Regions from separate parts of the Halomonas sabkhae genome, predicted to be linked through region 1. Evidence: predicted binding sites of a transcription regulator. Region 1 holds the regulator's gene; each other region holds the start of a gene.
What was found. Region 1 encodes PhoB, which activates phosphate uptake and scavenging genes when phosphate is short. Its sites were predicted from a motif close to TGTCATANNNNTGTCANA; they were not measured.

Region 1 (4,281 bases):
GCTCGCCGACCGACCAGCACCGACTGGAGTGGCTGGGCGAGCGCTCGCTGGGCAGCTGGCTGTTCGCTCAATCCGACCTGCAGCGCAGCCCCATCGAGGTCTGCGCCGGCGGCGGCCCCTTTGCGGGCGCCCAGGGCCCCTGGGGACGTCGCTCGGTGCTCAGGCATCAGCGCATCACGGTGCTGGTGCAGGAGTTCTTCCAGCAGGCGATGGTGGATGATCTGGCCATGCCTTCGCGTTAGCCTAGGCGCTCCACCCTCAACCCGACGACCCATCCGGCACCGGCAACCGGGGGTCGAGCATACGAGACGACCCGATGGACTCTTCCCTGTTGCGCCCTTCCGGACTGGCCCGCCTACCCGACTTCCTGCAGCTGATGCGGCTCGATCGCCCCATCGGCACCTGGCTGCTGATGTGGCCCACCCTGTGGGCGCTGTGGATGGCCGCACAGGGCGTGCCCGAGCGGGCCACCGTGCTGATCTTCGTCGTCGGCGTCTACCTGATGCGCGCCGCCGGCTGCGTGGTCAACGACTATGCCGACCGCCACTTCGACGGCCACGTCAAGCGCACCCGCCAGCGCCCCCTGGCCACCGGGCGCATCAGCGAGACGGAAGCCAAGGGGTTGTTCGCCACCCTGGTCGTGCTGGCCTTCGCCCTGGTGTGGCTGACCAACCCCTTCACGGTGATGCTCTCGGTCGCCGGGGTCATGCTGGCCTTCATCTACCCCTTCATGAAGCGCTACACCCATCTGCCCCAGGTGTTCCTGGGGGCCGCCTTCTCGTGGAGCATCCCCATGGCCTTCGGCGCGGTGCTGGGCGAAATCCCGGCCGTGGCGTGGTGGCTGGTGGCCGCCAACGTGGCCTGGACCGTGGCCTACGACACCCTGTACGCCATGGTCGACCGCGATGACGACCTGCGCATCGGCATCAAGTCCACCGCCGTGCTGTTCGGCCGCGCCGACAAGCTGATCATCGGCCTGCTGCAGCTGATCACCCTGGGACTGCTGGCCTGGGTCGGCCACGCCCTGGGGCTGGGCGGCTTCTTCTGGCTGGGGCTGGCCGCCATGGCCGCCACCTTCGTCCATCAGCAACGCCTGATCCGCCATCGCGACCGGGATCGCTGCTTCCAGGCCTTTCTCAACAACCACTGGTCGGGCCTGCTGGTCTTCGCCGGTATCGGGCTCTCCTGGTGGCCGCCGCTCGGCGGCTGAAGCGCGCCATCACGCGCCGCAACCGGGCAGAAAAGTGAAGCGCAAGGAGCGCTTGTCACATGATTGTCACAGGGACATGCTGTCATCGTCACCAAGTTGTCACTGACCTTGACCATGAGGCCCCGGGATGAGCGACAAGACCGTACTGATTGTCGATGACGAAGCGCCGATCCGCGAGATGATCGCCGTGGCGCTGGAAATGGCCGACTACCACGTCCTCGAGGCGGACAACGCCCAGAGTGCCCACGCGCTCATCGTCGACCATCAGCCCGACCTGGTGCTGCTCGACTGGATGATGCCCGGTACCAGCGGTATCGAGCTGGCACGCCGACTGAAGCGTGATGAAGCCACGGCCGAGCTGCCGATCATCATGCTCACCGCCAAGACCGAGGAAGACAACAAGATCCAGGGCCTGGAATCCGGGGCGGATGATTACATCACCAAGCCGTTCTCGCCGCGCGAACTGGTCGCCCGCCTCAAGGCGGTCCTGCGCCGCTCCACCCCGCATGGGGTCGAGGATCCGGTGGAAGTCGATGGCCTGCTGCTCGACCCCGTCAGCCACCGGGTCAGCGTCGACGGCCAATCGCTGGAGGTCGGCCCGACCGAATACCGCCTGCTGCAATTCTTCATGACCCATCAGGAACGCGCCTACACGCGCGGTCAGCTGCTCGATCAGGTCTGGGGCGGCAACGTCTATGTCGAGGAGCGCACCGTGGACGTGCACATCCGCCGTCTGCGCAAGGCGCTGGGCGACCCCTATCAGCAACTGATCCAGACCGTGCGCGGCACCGGCTATCGCTTTTCTGCCAAGGGCTGAGAGCGCCCGGGCCGTGCCGCCGGGTCGCAGGCAGGCTAGAGTAAGGGGCAGGCGGCCTGGGCTCCCCGGCCGCTGATGCGCCCGATCGGGAGCCGGGCGATATCGACCAGCCAGACAGGATTCAGAGGCCCAGATGCGCATGCTGCACACGACCTCGACGCCTCGGGGCAACACGCATTATCCACAGGCGGTTCCGGCGTGAAGCGGCTGTGGAAAAAAGAACTCTGGCGCCTGGTGGGCCTGACCGCCCTGGGCGGCGTACTCGGCTGGCCGTTCTCCGCCATCGGCATCGGGGTGGCCATTGCTCTGGGCCTGCAGCTGGCGTATCAGCTGCGCCAGCTCAGCGCCCTGCACGACTGGCTGGCCAACCATCCCCATGAAGAGCCGCCCGCCGCCAGCGGCCTGTGGGGCGAGCTGTTCGACCGTTTGTATCGCTACCAGAAGGGCCAGCGCATCACCCAGCGGCGACTGCGCGACACCCTGAGCCGCATCCAGGAATCCTCCGAGGCCATGCGCGACAGCGTGGTCATGCTCGATCGCCACGGCGACATGGAATGGTGGAACAGTGCCGCCGAGCGCATGCTGGGCCTCAAGCCGGCGCATGATCGTGGCCAGCACATCACCAACCTGCTGCGCGATCCCAGCTTCGTCGACTACTTTCAGGCGCGTGAATATCGCGAACCCCTGACGATGACCTCGCCGATCGACGAGCAGATGATCCTGCAGTTCCAGATCACCCTGTATGGCGACGACGAGCGCCTGGTGATGGCCCGCGACATCACGCGCCTGCACCGCCTGGAGCAGATGCGCCGCGACTTCGTGGCCAATGTCTCGCATGAACTGCGCACCCCGCTGACGGTACTCAGCGGCTATCTGGAAACCTACAGCGGCATGACCGACCAGTTGCCCGGCCGCATGTCACGCGGCATCGAGCAGATGCGCGGCCAGACCACCCGCATGCAGAACCTGGTCAACGACCTGCTGCTGCTGTCACGGCTGGAGATCGACCAGGGCGGCCAGGACGACGCCCCGCTGGAGCTGGCCAGCATGATGGACAACATCCGCCGCGATGCCGAAGCCCTGTCCAGCGGCAGCCAGCACTTCGAGGTCATCATCGACGAGGCGCGTCGCCTGGTGGGCAGCGAAAAGGAAATCCACAGCGCCCTCTCCAACCTGGTCTTCAACGCCGTGCGCTATGCCGGCGAGGATCGCCACATCACGCTGCGCTGGGCCAGTCACGCCGACGGCGCCTGCCTGGAAGTCGCGGATGACGGCGAGGGCATCGACCCCCACCATATCCCGCGTCTCACCGAGCGCTTCTACCGCGTCGACAAGGGCCGCAGCACCGCCACCGGCGGCACCGGCCTGGGGCTGGCCATCGTCAAGCACGTGCTGCTGCGCCACCAGGCCTGGCTCGAGATCGACTCGCACCCCGGCGCCGGCGCCACCTTCCGCTGCGTCTTCCCGCGCGAGCGCCTCGCCAGCGCCCAGAGCGAGATACCGGCCGCGCTGACCACCAGCGACTAGGCAATGTCTGAAAACTGCCTGTGCTCGGCTATACGACGTTGAAAATCTGCTCGCGCGCGAGTCCGATCAAATTGCTCATTTACTCCTTGTAAACTCCGCATTTTCACAGCTTTTCGCCTTGTCTAACCTTCGCTCGTCGACTTTTCAGACAGTGCCTAGCGCGAGGCGGTCACTGGCGTCAGGTCACGATAGTGGCGATCCCACATCAGCACCGCCGCCGCCACGGCCCCCGGCAGCAGAAACAGGTTGGCCAGCGGCACCCAGGTGATCAGCATCACCCAGCCGCCATACGTCAGCGTCGGCCAGCGCCGGGTCGCCAGGCGTCGCCGCATGTCGGCGAAGCTGACCTTGTTGTTGTCCATGGGATAGTCGAGATAGGTGATGGCCATGGTCCAGGCCGAGAACGCCGCCCACAGGACCGGCGCCATCAGGTTGATCACCGGAATCCAGCTGATCACGAACAGCAACAGCATGCGTGGCAGGATATAGCCCAGCTTGACCAGCTCGCGGCCCAGCGCATCGAGAGCCGTGCGCACCAGGCCACGGTCGTCCAGCGGGGCACGACCGGTCACCTCGATCTCGACCTTCTCGGCCAGAAAGCCGTAGAAGGGCGCGGCGATCAGGTGCGTCACCAGGGTGAAGGTGAAGAACACGATCACCACCAGGCTGATCACGAACAGCGGCCAGATCAGCCACGAAAGCCAGTCGAGCCAGCCCGGCACCATGG
Region 2 (4,281 bases), on a different contig from region 1:
GGGTCTCGGACAGCTCCTCGAGCAGGGCCGGCGAAATGGTCAGGCGATCGCAGCCCGCCAATGCCTGAATCTCGCCGCTGTTGCGGAAGCTGGCGCCCATCACCACGGTTTCGTAGCCGTGTCCCTTGAAGTGTTCGTAGATGTGGCGAACCGACTGCACACCGGGATCCCGGTCGCCGCTGAAGTCGGCTTGCGGGTCGTGCGCCTTGTGCCAGTCGAGAATACGCCCGACGAACGGCGAGACCAGGGTGACGCCGGCATCGGCACAGGCTCTGGCCTGGGCAAAGCTGAACAGCAGCGTCAGGTTGGTGTGGATGCCCTCGCGTTCGAGCACGCGTGCGGCCTGGATGCCTTCCCAGGTGGCGGCGACCTTGATGAGGATGCGCTCGGCCGGCACGCCCTGACGGTCATAGCGCTCGATCAGCGAACGTGCTCGGGCCAGGGTGGCCTGGGTGTCGAAGGAAAGCTGGGCGCTGACCTCGGTGGAGACATAACCCGGTACCAGCTGGGTGATCTCGCTGCCGATCTCGACCGCCACGGCGTCCAGGGCTGCGTCGATATCGGTGGCACGGCGGGCGATGTCGGCCAGGCGGGCGCGGCGTTCCGGCTGCTGGGCGGCCTGCAGGATCAGCGAGGGGTTGGTGGTGGCATCGGTGGGCTGGAAGCGACGAATGGCGTCCAGGTCGCCGGTATCGGCCACCACGGTGGTCATTTGCTTGAGCTGTGAGAGCTGGTCGTCGGCCATGCGGTTTCCTCGGTCGAAAGCATTGGAAGTGGCCTTCACTCTACCAAGCCAGCGACGCTGACAACACTGGGCCGGCATTGGCATGCCGGCACGCGACGTCGAATGACGTTATCATGGAGGCTTCGACCCGCAAGCTTGTGGAGGCCCCTTGAAACTCGATGCTCGACGAACCGCCCTGCTGGTGGCGGCCAATACCGCGCTGGCGCCCTTTGCCATTGATGCCTATCTGCCTGCCATGCCGGCACTGGCCGAGGCCGTGGACGCCAGCGTGCATCATACCGAGCTGTCGATCAGTTTCTTCCTGCTGGGCTTCGCGCTCGGCCAGTTGACCGGGGGGCCGCTGTCCGATCGCTTCGGTCGGCGCCCGGTGCTGTTGAGCGGGCTGGTGATCTTCCTGATTGCCAGCCTGCTGATCACCCAGGTCAATACCCTGACCGAGCTGCTCGGGCTGCGCTTCGTCCAGGCGCTGGGCGGCGGGGCCTGTGTGGTCAATTCGGCGGCCATCGTGCGGGACTGCTTCAGTGGTCGCGAGGCCGCCAAGGTCATGTCGACCATGGCCATGATCATGATGCTGGCGCCACTGGCTGCGCCGGCGGTGGGCTCCGGCCTGTTGTACCTGGCCGACTGGTGGCTGATCTTCGTCTTCCTGGCGGTGTACGCGGCCTTCCTGCTGTGGCTGATGGGGACGCGCCTGCCGGAGACGCGGCCCGCGGACGCGCCGATGGCCTCGGCGCGCCAGGTGCTGCGCAACTATGCCAGCGTGCTGCGCCACCGCGAGGCCATGGGCTATGTGCTGTCGGTGGCGACCACCTTTGCCGGCATGTTCGCCTTCATCACGGCCTCGCCGTTTCTCTACATCACTCATTACGGCATCTCGCCGGCCATCTATCCGGTCGTGTTCGGGGCCAATGTCGTGGTCATGGCGGCCTCGAATCGCCTCAATATCCGTCTGTTGCGGCGGCGCAGTCCACAGCAGAACATGCGCCTGGGCATGGCCGTGCAACTGGCGGTGGCCGTGGGCCTGATCGGGCTGGTGGCGACTGGCCTCGACTCGCCCTATACGGTGGTGCCGCTGATCATGGTGTTCATGGGCATGGTGGGGCTGATCACGCCCAATGCCATGTCGTCGATGCTCGAGCACTTCAGCCACATGAGTGCCACGGCCACGGCACTGCTGGGCAGCATCCAGTTCACCTGCGGTTCGCTGGCGGGTGTCATCGTCAGTGCCTTCGAGATCGACAGCGCCTGGCCCATGGTGCTGACCATGCTGGTGGTGTCGCTGGCCGGCAATATCGCGCTGCGCCGGCTGGCCGGTCATGCGCTGGGTGCGCCATCCCCGGCGCGCTCGGGGGATTCAGGCAGCCGCAGCGAGGCGGAGCAGACAGGCGCTTCATGATTTTTGGCATGAAATGACGTTGTGTCATGAAGCTGTCATTTTTGTGGGGCATCTTGTGTCGTGCGAAGGATGAACACTTCCACGAACAGGAGCCTTTCTCCATGAACCGCATCCTCAATAGCCGTACATTCAAGACCACTGCCATCGCCGCCGCCATCGGTGTGGCGGGCGTCGCCCAGGCCCAGGAGTCCGAGCAGCTGCGCATCGTCGGCTCCAGCACGGTCTATCCGTTTGCAAGCTACGTGGTCGAAGAGTTCGGTGCCACCACCGACTATGCGACCCCGGTCATCGAGTCCACCGGTTCCGGTGGTGGCTTGCGCCTGTTCTGCAATGGCGTCGGTGATGACACGCCTGACATCACCAATGCCTCGCGCCGCATCAAGGTTTCCGAGTTCGAGCGCTGCCAGGAAAATGGCGTGACCGACATCACCGAAGCCATGGTCGGCTATGATGGCATCGCCTTCGCTCAGTCCAGCGAAAACGACGCCATGCCGGTGACCCGCGAGCAGCTGTTCCTGGCGCTGGCCGCTCAGGTGCCGGTCGATGGCGAGCTGGTCGACAATCCGTACGAGACCTGGAGCGATGTCGACAGCTCGCTGCCGGATCGCGAGATTGCCGTCTATGGTCCGCCCACGACCTCCGGCACGCGTGATGCCTTCGAGGAAATGGTCATGGCGGCGACTGCTGAAGGCATGGATGCCTATGGCGGTGAAGAGTACACCGACATTCGTTCCGACGGTGCCTTCATCGATTCAGGCGAGAACGACAACCTGATCGTCAAGCGCCTGTCCGAGAATACCGATGCCTTCGGTATCTTCGGTTACTCCTTCCTGGAAGAGAATTCCGATGCGCTGCTGGGCTCCAGCATCGATGGCGTCAAGCCGACGCCCGAAGCCATCGGCAGCGGTGAGTATCCGGTGTCGCGTTCGCTGTTCTTCTACGTCAAGAACCAGCACAGCGAAGACGTTCCGGCCATGATGGAATACGCCAACCTGTTCATGAGCGAGCAGATGATCGGCGACATGGGCTATCTGAAGGGCCTGGGGCTGATCCCGGCACCGTCGGATATGCGCGAAGAGCAGCGCAACGCCATCAAGAACCAGGAGCAGCTCGAACTGGCTGACCTCGAGAAGTAAGCCACCCTGGTGATGCCCTGAGCCGGCCGGCAGTCAGGCTGTCGGCCGGCTCGCGTTAGAGCGAATGCTCCGCGTGAATTCCTTCGAGAGAATCCTATGCAGACCAATCAAATCCTCGCCACCTTCTGCGGCACGCTCCTGGTGCTGGGTCTGATAGCCTTCTTCCTGGGGCGCTCCAAGGCGTCCAGGGTGCGTGCGGCGGGAACCTCCATGCACGCTCAGCCCGATCAGTATGGCTGGTTCACCGTGCTTTCCACGGCGGGGCCTGCTGTCCTGGTGGGTGTCGTGGGCGCCTTTGTCATGCTGCTGATAGGCGGCGATATCCCGTCCTTCTATCTGCTGGCCGGCAGCCTGATCGTGGCCTGTGTCGGTCTGATGGCCGGTATCTATCTGGTCAAACCCAATTTTCACGCGCGCAAGGCTATCGAGGCGGTCGTCCGCTTCATGCTGGCCGGCGCGGCGATGGTGTCGATCTTCACGACCTTCGGCATCCTGATATCTATCATCGGGGAGGCGATTCGCTTCTTCCAGATGCAGAGCTTCTGGGACTTCATCACCGGAACCACCTGGAACCCCGGCGCCAGTTTCCTGGAAGCGGCCGGCCGCGGCGATGAAGGGGGCAGTGCCGCCAAGTTCGGGTCGGTACCACTCTTTGCCGGCACCTTCATGATCACCCTGATCGCCATGCTGGTGGCCATTCCGGTGGGATTGCTGTCGGCGATCTACATGGCCGAGTTCGCGCCCGAGAAGGTGCGCACCGTGGCCAAGCCGGTCCTCGAGGTGCTGGCCGGCATTCCGACCGTGGTCTACGGCTTCTTCGCGGCCATCACGGTGGCGCCGATCATCGTGGCGGTCGCCGGCTTCTACGGCATCGAGGCATCATTCAGCAATGCCATGGCCCCGGGTATCGTCATGGGCATCATGATCATTCCGTTCATTTCCTCGCTGTCCGACGACGTCATCAGTTCGGTGCCGGGCAGCATGCGTGAGGGTGCCCTGGCACT
Region 3 (4,281 bases), on a different contig from region 1:
GTATGCTCGGCGTGTTCTTCTACCATAAACGTTTCCTCACCCAGCCACTGATACCTTCACTGACCAGGATCACGGCGATGATGACCAGCAGGATGGCGAAGGCAAAATCATAGTCGTAGCGCCCGAAGGCATTCATCAGGGTGCTGCCGATGCCACCGGCGCCGACGATACCGACCACCGCGGAAGCGCGCAGGTTGCTGTCGAGCTGATACATCGACAACCCGACCTGGCGGGGCAGGATCTGTGGGAAGACGGCATAAAAGAGAGTGGCCAGATAACCTGCGCCGGAGGCACGCACGGCCTCTACCTGACCCCAATCGATCTCTTCGATCTCCTCGGCGAGCAGCTTGCCGACGAAACCGATGGAGTAGAGCGTCAGGGTCAGGATGCCGGCGAGCGGGCCGAAACCCACGGCGGCAACGAACAGGATTGCCACGATCACCGGGTGGAAACTGCGCGACACGATGATGACTGTCCGGCCCAGAAGGTAAACGGGGAGTGGTGCGGTATTGCGCGCCGCCATGATGGCGAAGGGGATCGACAGGGCAACGCCGAGCAGGGTGGCCAGGATGGCGATCTGCAGGCTCTCGACGAAGCCCGTCAGCAGCAGGTCGGCACGCGAGAAATTCGGCGGGAAGCCCCCGCCGAAGATGCGTGCGGAACGTGGCAGGCCCTCGGCGATACGCTGCCAGTTGAACGGCAGGGTGGCGAAGGCCCAGACGAGATATGTCGCGGTAACGGCCAGGATGCCGTAACGCAGCCAGGGGTTGGCGATAAAGGGCGGCTTGCGCCAGGTGCGGGGCGTGTCAGAACGACTCATGGGGCTCCTCGCGATGCCGTTCGGGCGCCGGCGCGCTGGGCTCATCCGAGGCTTCGATGCCGCCGTAGACGGCCTCGAGAGCGTCATGGGTGAAATCATCGGGTCGGCCGTCGAAGATCATCTTGCCATGACGCAGGCCGACGATGCGTTCGGTGTAGGTCTTGGCCTGGCCAACGTTGTGGATGTTGATCAAGACCGGCAGGGACAGCTCTCCAGCCAGTTGCTGCAGCAGTATCATGATCTGTTCGGATGTACGCGGATCGAGTGAGGCCGTGGGCTCGTCGGCCAGGAGTACCTCTGGCTCCTGCATCAGGGCGCGTACCACACCCACGCGTTGACGTTCGCCGCCGGACAACTCATCGGCTCGCTTGTTGGCATAGTGGGCAATGTCGACCCGTTCCATGAGCTGGAAGGCCCGCTCGATGTCCGAGTCGGGGTAGCGCCGCGTCACGGCCTGGAAGAGGTTGACGTAACCCAGGCGGCCAGCAAGCACGTTTTCCATCACGGTGAGGCGGTCGATGAGGTTGAAGCCCTGAAAGACCATGCCGATACGGCGGCGGGCGCGTCTTAGCTCGGCACCCTTCAGGTCGACCAATTCGTGTCCATTGAGCCGGATCGAGCCGGAGCTCGGTTCGACGAGACGATTGATGCATCGCAACATGGTGCTCTTGCCGGCCCCTGAGGCGCCGACGATGGCGACAACACTGTTGCCTTCCACGGCCAGGTCCAGGCCGGTGAGAACCGGCGCGTCCTGGCCATATCGCTTGGTCAGGCCAGAGATTTCGAGCATGGTGGCGTCCGGATGAATACCTGAATGCAGGAAACAAGTGAGTGGGCGGCTGGTAGGGCCGCCCGTGATTGAACTCGTGAACTCGTCTTACTGCAGGTTGTCGGGGGTATACTCGACGCCGTTGGCAGTCTGGATGGTACGGATGACCTTCCAGTTGTCCTGATAGTTGATGGGGATGAACTTCTCTACGCCGTCGAACTCTTCGCCGAGCTCGGTGCCTGCGAAGTCGAAGGTAAAGAATGCCTCTTCGATCTTCTCGACCAGTTCGGGGGCCAGATTGTGGGCATAGGTATAGGACGTGGTCGGGAAGGGGTCGGACTCGTAGAGAATCTTCACGTCATCAGGGTCGTACAGTCCCCGATCGGCCATACGCTCGACGACTTCCGAAGCCACCGGGGCGGCATCGTAATCCTGAGCTACCACGCCCAGCATCGACTGGTCATGGCTACCCGAGTAGAGCACTTCATAATCCTCGCCGGGCACGATACCGAGGTCGGGGAACAGGGCTCGCGGGGCTTGATTGCCCGAGTTCGAGGTGGGCGAGGTGTGTGCCACGCGCTTGCCCTTGAGGTCCGTGACCTCGTCGATGCCCGAGTCGACATGGGTATACAGCTGCAGGGTGTAGCCGAAGCGTCCGTCGTCGGACCCCATCAGGGCGAAGGGCACAGCGCCGGCCAGGTTGACCGCGAAGGGAGTGGGGCCGGTAGAGAACCCGGCAACATGCAGGCGTCCACTGCGCATTGCCTCGACCTGGGCAGAATTGGACTGCACGGCGAAGAAGCGCACATCGCGGCCGGTCACGTCTTCCATGTGTTCGATGAAGGGTTGCCAGATATCCGAATAAATCGCCGGATCCTCGACCGGGGTATAGGCGAAGATCAGCGTTTCAGGATTGGCCCATTCGGACTCATCTTGTGGTCGATCGGCGACCAGATCGCCATTATTGTCGCAATAGATGGAATCCAGGTCACCGTGGGGGCAGTCTTCCTGTGCCATGGCGGGGCCAGTGATCAGCAGCAGGGGGAGAAAGGTGAACGCGGCCAGCGCAGGCCGTGCCGCAGAAGCGGGGATGCGTCGCATGGCGTACCTCGATGATTGTTGTTATAAAGTGGAGTGTTTTTCGAAAATTGACATTGACGTATTTTTTCGAAAGCCTCTGTCTGTAATCTAGGGTTTGTGACAGTTCAATGTCAAACACTTTACCGCCTGGCTCGTCGAGCTTGCGTCATCGCTACCTGCTGATGCGGCATGGTCATAGCGAAGCGAATCAGCAGGGGCGCATCGTGAGTTCGCCGTGTCGGGGCGTTGCTTCATTCGGCCTGTCCGACCGGGGACGGAAAGAGGTGGACGAGAGCCTGGTGGCCTGGCGCTGGGCCACGCCAACACGGGTCGTGCATTCCGATTTTCTGCGCACGACCCAGACGGCCCAGCGAGTGGCGGAGTGGTTCGATGTCGGGGCCGTTGTCGACCGGCGTCTGCGCGAGCGGGATTTCGGTGAACTGGAGGGGCAGTCGGACGCGCGTTATGCCGAGGCCTGGGCCCGCGACGCCCTGGATGCCGGGCATCAGTGCCAGGGGGTCGAAGCCGTCGATCGGGTGGCCGGGCGCCTGTTGGCGGTCATCCGGGATCTGGAGCAGGCGTCATGCGACGAGTGTGTACTGCTGGTCAGTCACGGCGACCCCTTGCAGATCCTCCTGACCGCCCTCGAGGGGCGTGATCTCCGACAGCATCGCGACCGGGTTCTCATGCAGCCGGCGGATGTGGTGGCCTGGCCGCCGCCGGTCAGGCAATGGCCGTGAGCCTGGCCCGTTGCAGATAGCGGGCGAGCCGCTGGTGCTGCTCGGTGGTCAGCCGCAGGGCCAGCTTGGTGCGTCGCCACAGGATATCTTCCGGCAGGCGTGCCCATTCGTGTTCCACCAGGTAGTCGACTTCGGCGGCCGTCAGGCCGGCACCGAAGGCCTCGCCCAGGTCTTCCTCGCGTCGTGCGCCCTGCAGAAATGCCAGGCAGAGACTGCCGTAACTGCGTGCCAGACGCGCTGCACGCGCGCGACCCAGAAAGGGGTAGTCGGCTTCCAGGCGGGCCGCGAAACTGGCCTGATCCTGGATATCGCCGCCGGGCAGCACAGCATCCTTGGTCCAGGGCTCACCCATGTTCGGGAAGTGCGCCGCCAGCGCGTCCAGCGCCGCCTCGGCGAGCTTGCGGTAGGTGGTGATCTTGCCGCCGAAGATCGATAGCAGCGGTGCGCCCTGGTCGTCGTCCAGGTCCAGGGTGTAATCACGGGTCATGGCGGCAGGGTCGGCGGATTCGTCGTCACACAGGGGACGTACGCCGGAGAAGGTGCGCAGTACATCCCCGCGCTCCAGGGGCGTGGCGAAGTGCTCGTTGACCACCTCGAGCAGGTAGTCGATTTCCTCCTCGCTGGCTTCGATCCGGGAGGGATCCCCCTGATATCGACGGTCCGTGGTGCCGATCAGGCTGAAATCATCCTCATAGGGCAGCACGAAAACGATGCGCTGGTCGCTGTTCTGCAGGATATAGGCCCGCTCGTCGACGTTGAGGCGCGGCACGATCAGGTGACTGCCCTGAATCATGCGTACCCCGTAGCGGGATGAGCGCTGAGTCTGGTCGCGCACTACGCTGTCCACCCAGGGGCCGGCGGCGTTGACCAGG

Region 2: QWY79_RS00265 (PstS family phosphate ABC transporter substrate-binding protein) is a predicted target of PhoB. The motif match lies at 2,164-2,181, and genes of this name have one in related genera.
Region 3: phnD (phosphate/phosphite/phosphonate ABC transporter substrate-binding protein) is a predicted target of PhoB. The motif match lies at 2,786-2,803, and genes of this name have one in related genera.

What each region holds. Positions count from the first base shown of each region.
Region 1 is NZ_JAUFPM010000008.1:140,817-145,097, forward strand. Features, by position in the region: gene QWY79_RS06590 (chorismate--pyruvate lyase family protein) at 1-242, shown strand, start outside; gene ubiA (4-hydroxybenzoate octaprenyltransferase) at 317-1,210, shown strand; gene phoB (phosphate regulon transcriptional regulator PhoB) at 1,338-2,027, shown strand; gene phoR (phosphate regulon sensor histidine kinase PhoR) at 2,226-3,554, shown strand; gene cysZ (sulfate transporter CysZ) at 3,710-4,281, opposite strand, start outside.
Region 2 is NZ_JAUFPM010000001.1:73,246-77,526, forward strand. Features, by position in the region: gene tal (transaldolase) at 1-745, opposite strand, end outside; gene QWY79_RS00260 (Bcr/CflA family multidrug efflux MFS transporter) at 894-2,141, shown strand; gene QWY79_RS00265 (PstS family phosphate ABC transporter substrate-binding protein) at 2,243-3,277, shown strand; gene pstC (phosphate ABC transporter permease subunit PstC) at 3,374-4,281, shown strand, end outside.
Region 3 is NZ_JAUFPM010000001.1:222,375-226,655, forward strand. Features, by position in the region: gene phnE (phosphonate ABC transporter, permease protein PhnE) at 1-26, opposite strand, end outside; gene phnE (phosphonate ABC transporter, permease protein PhnE) at 20-820, opposite strand; gene phnC (phosphonate ABC transporter ATP-binding protein) at 807-1,610, opposite strand; gene phnD (phosphate/phosphite/phosphonate ABC transporter substrate-binding protein) at 1,698-2,690, opposite strand; gene QWY79_RS00970 (histidine phosphatase family protein) at 2,894-3,409, shown strand; gene glpD (glycerol-3-phosphate dehydrogenase) at 3,393-4,281, opposite strand, start outside.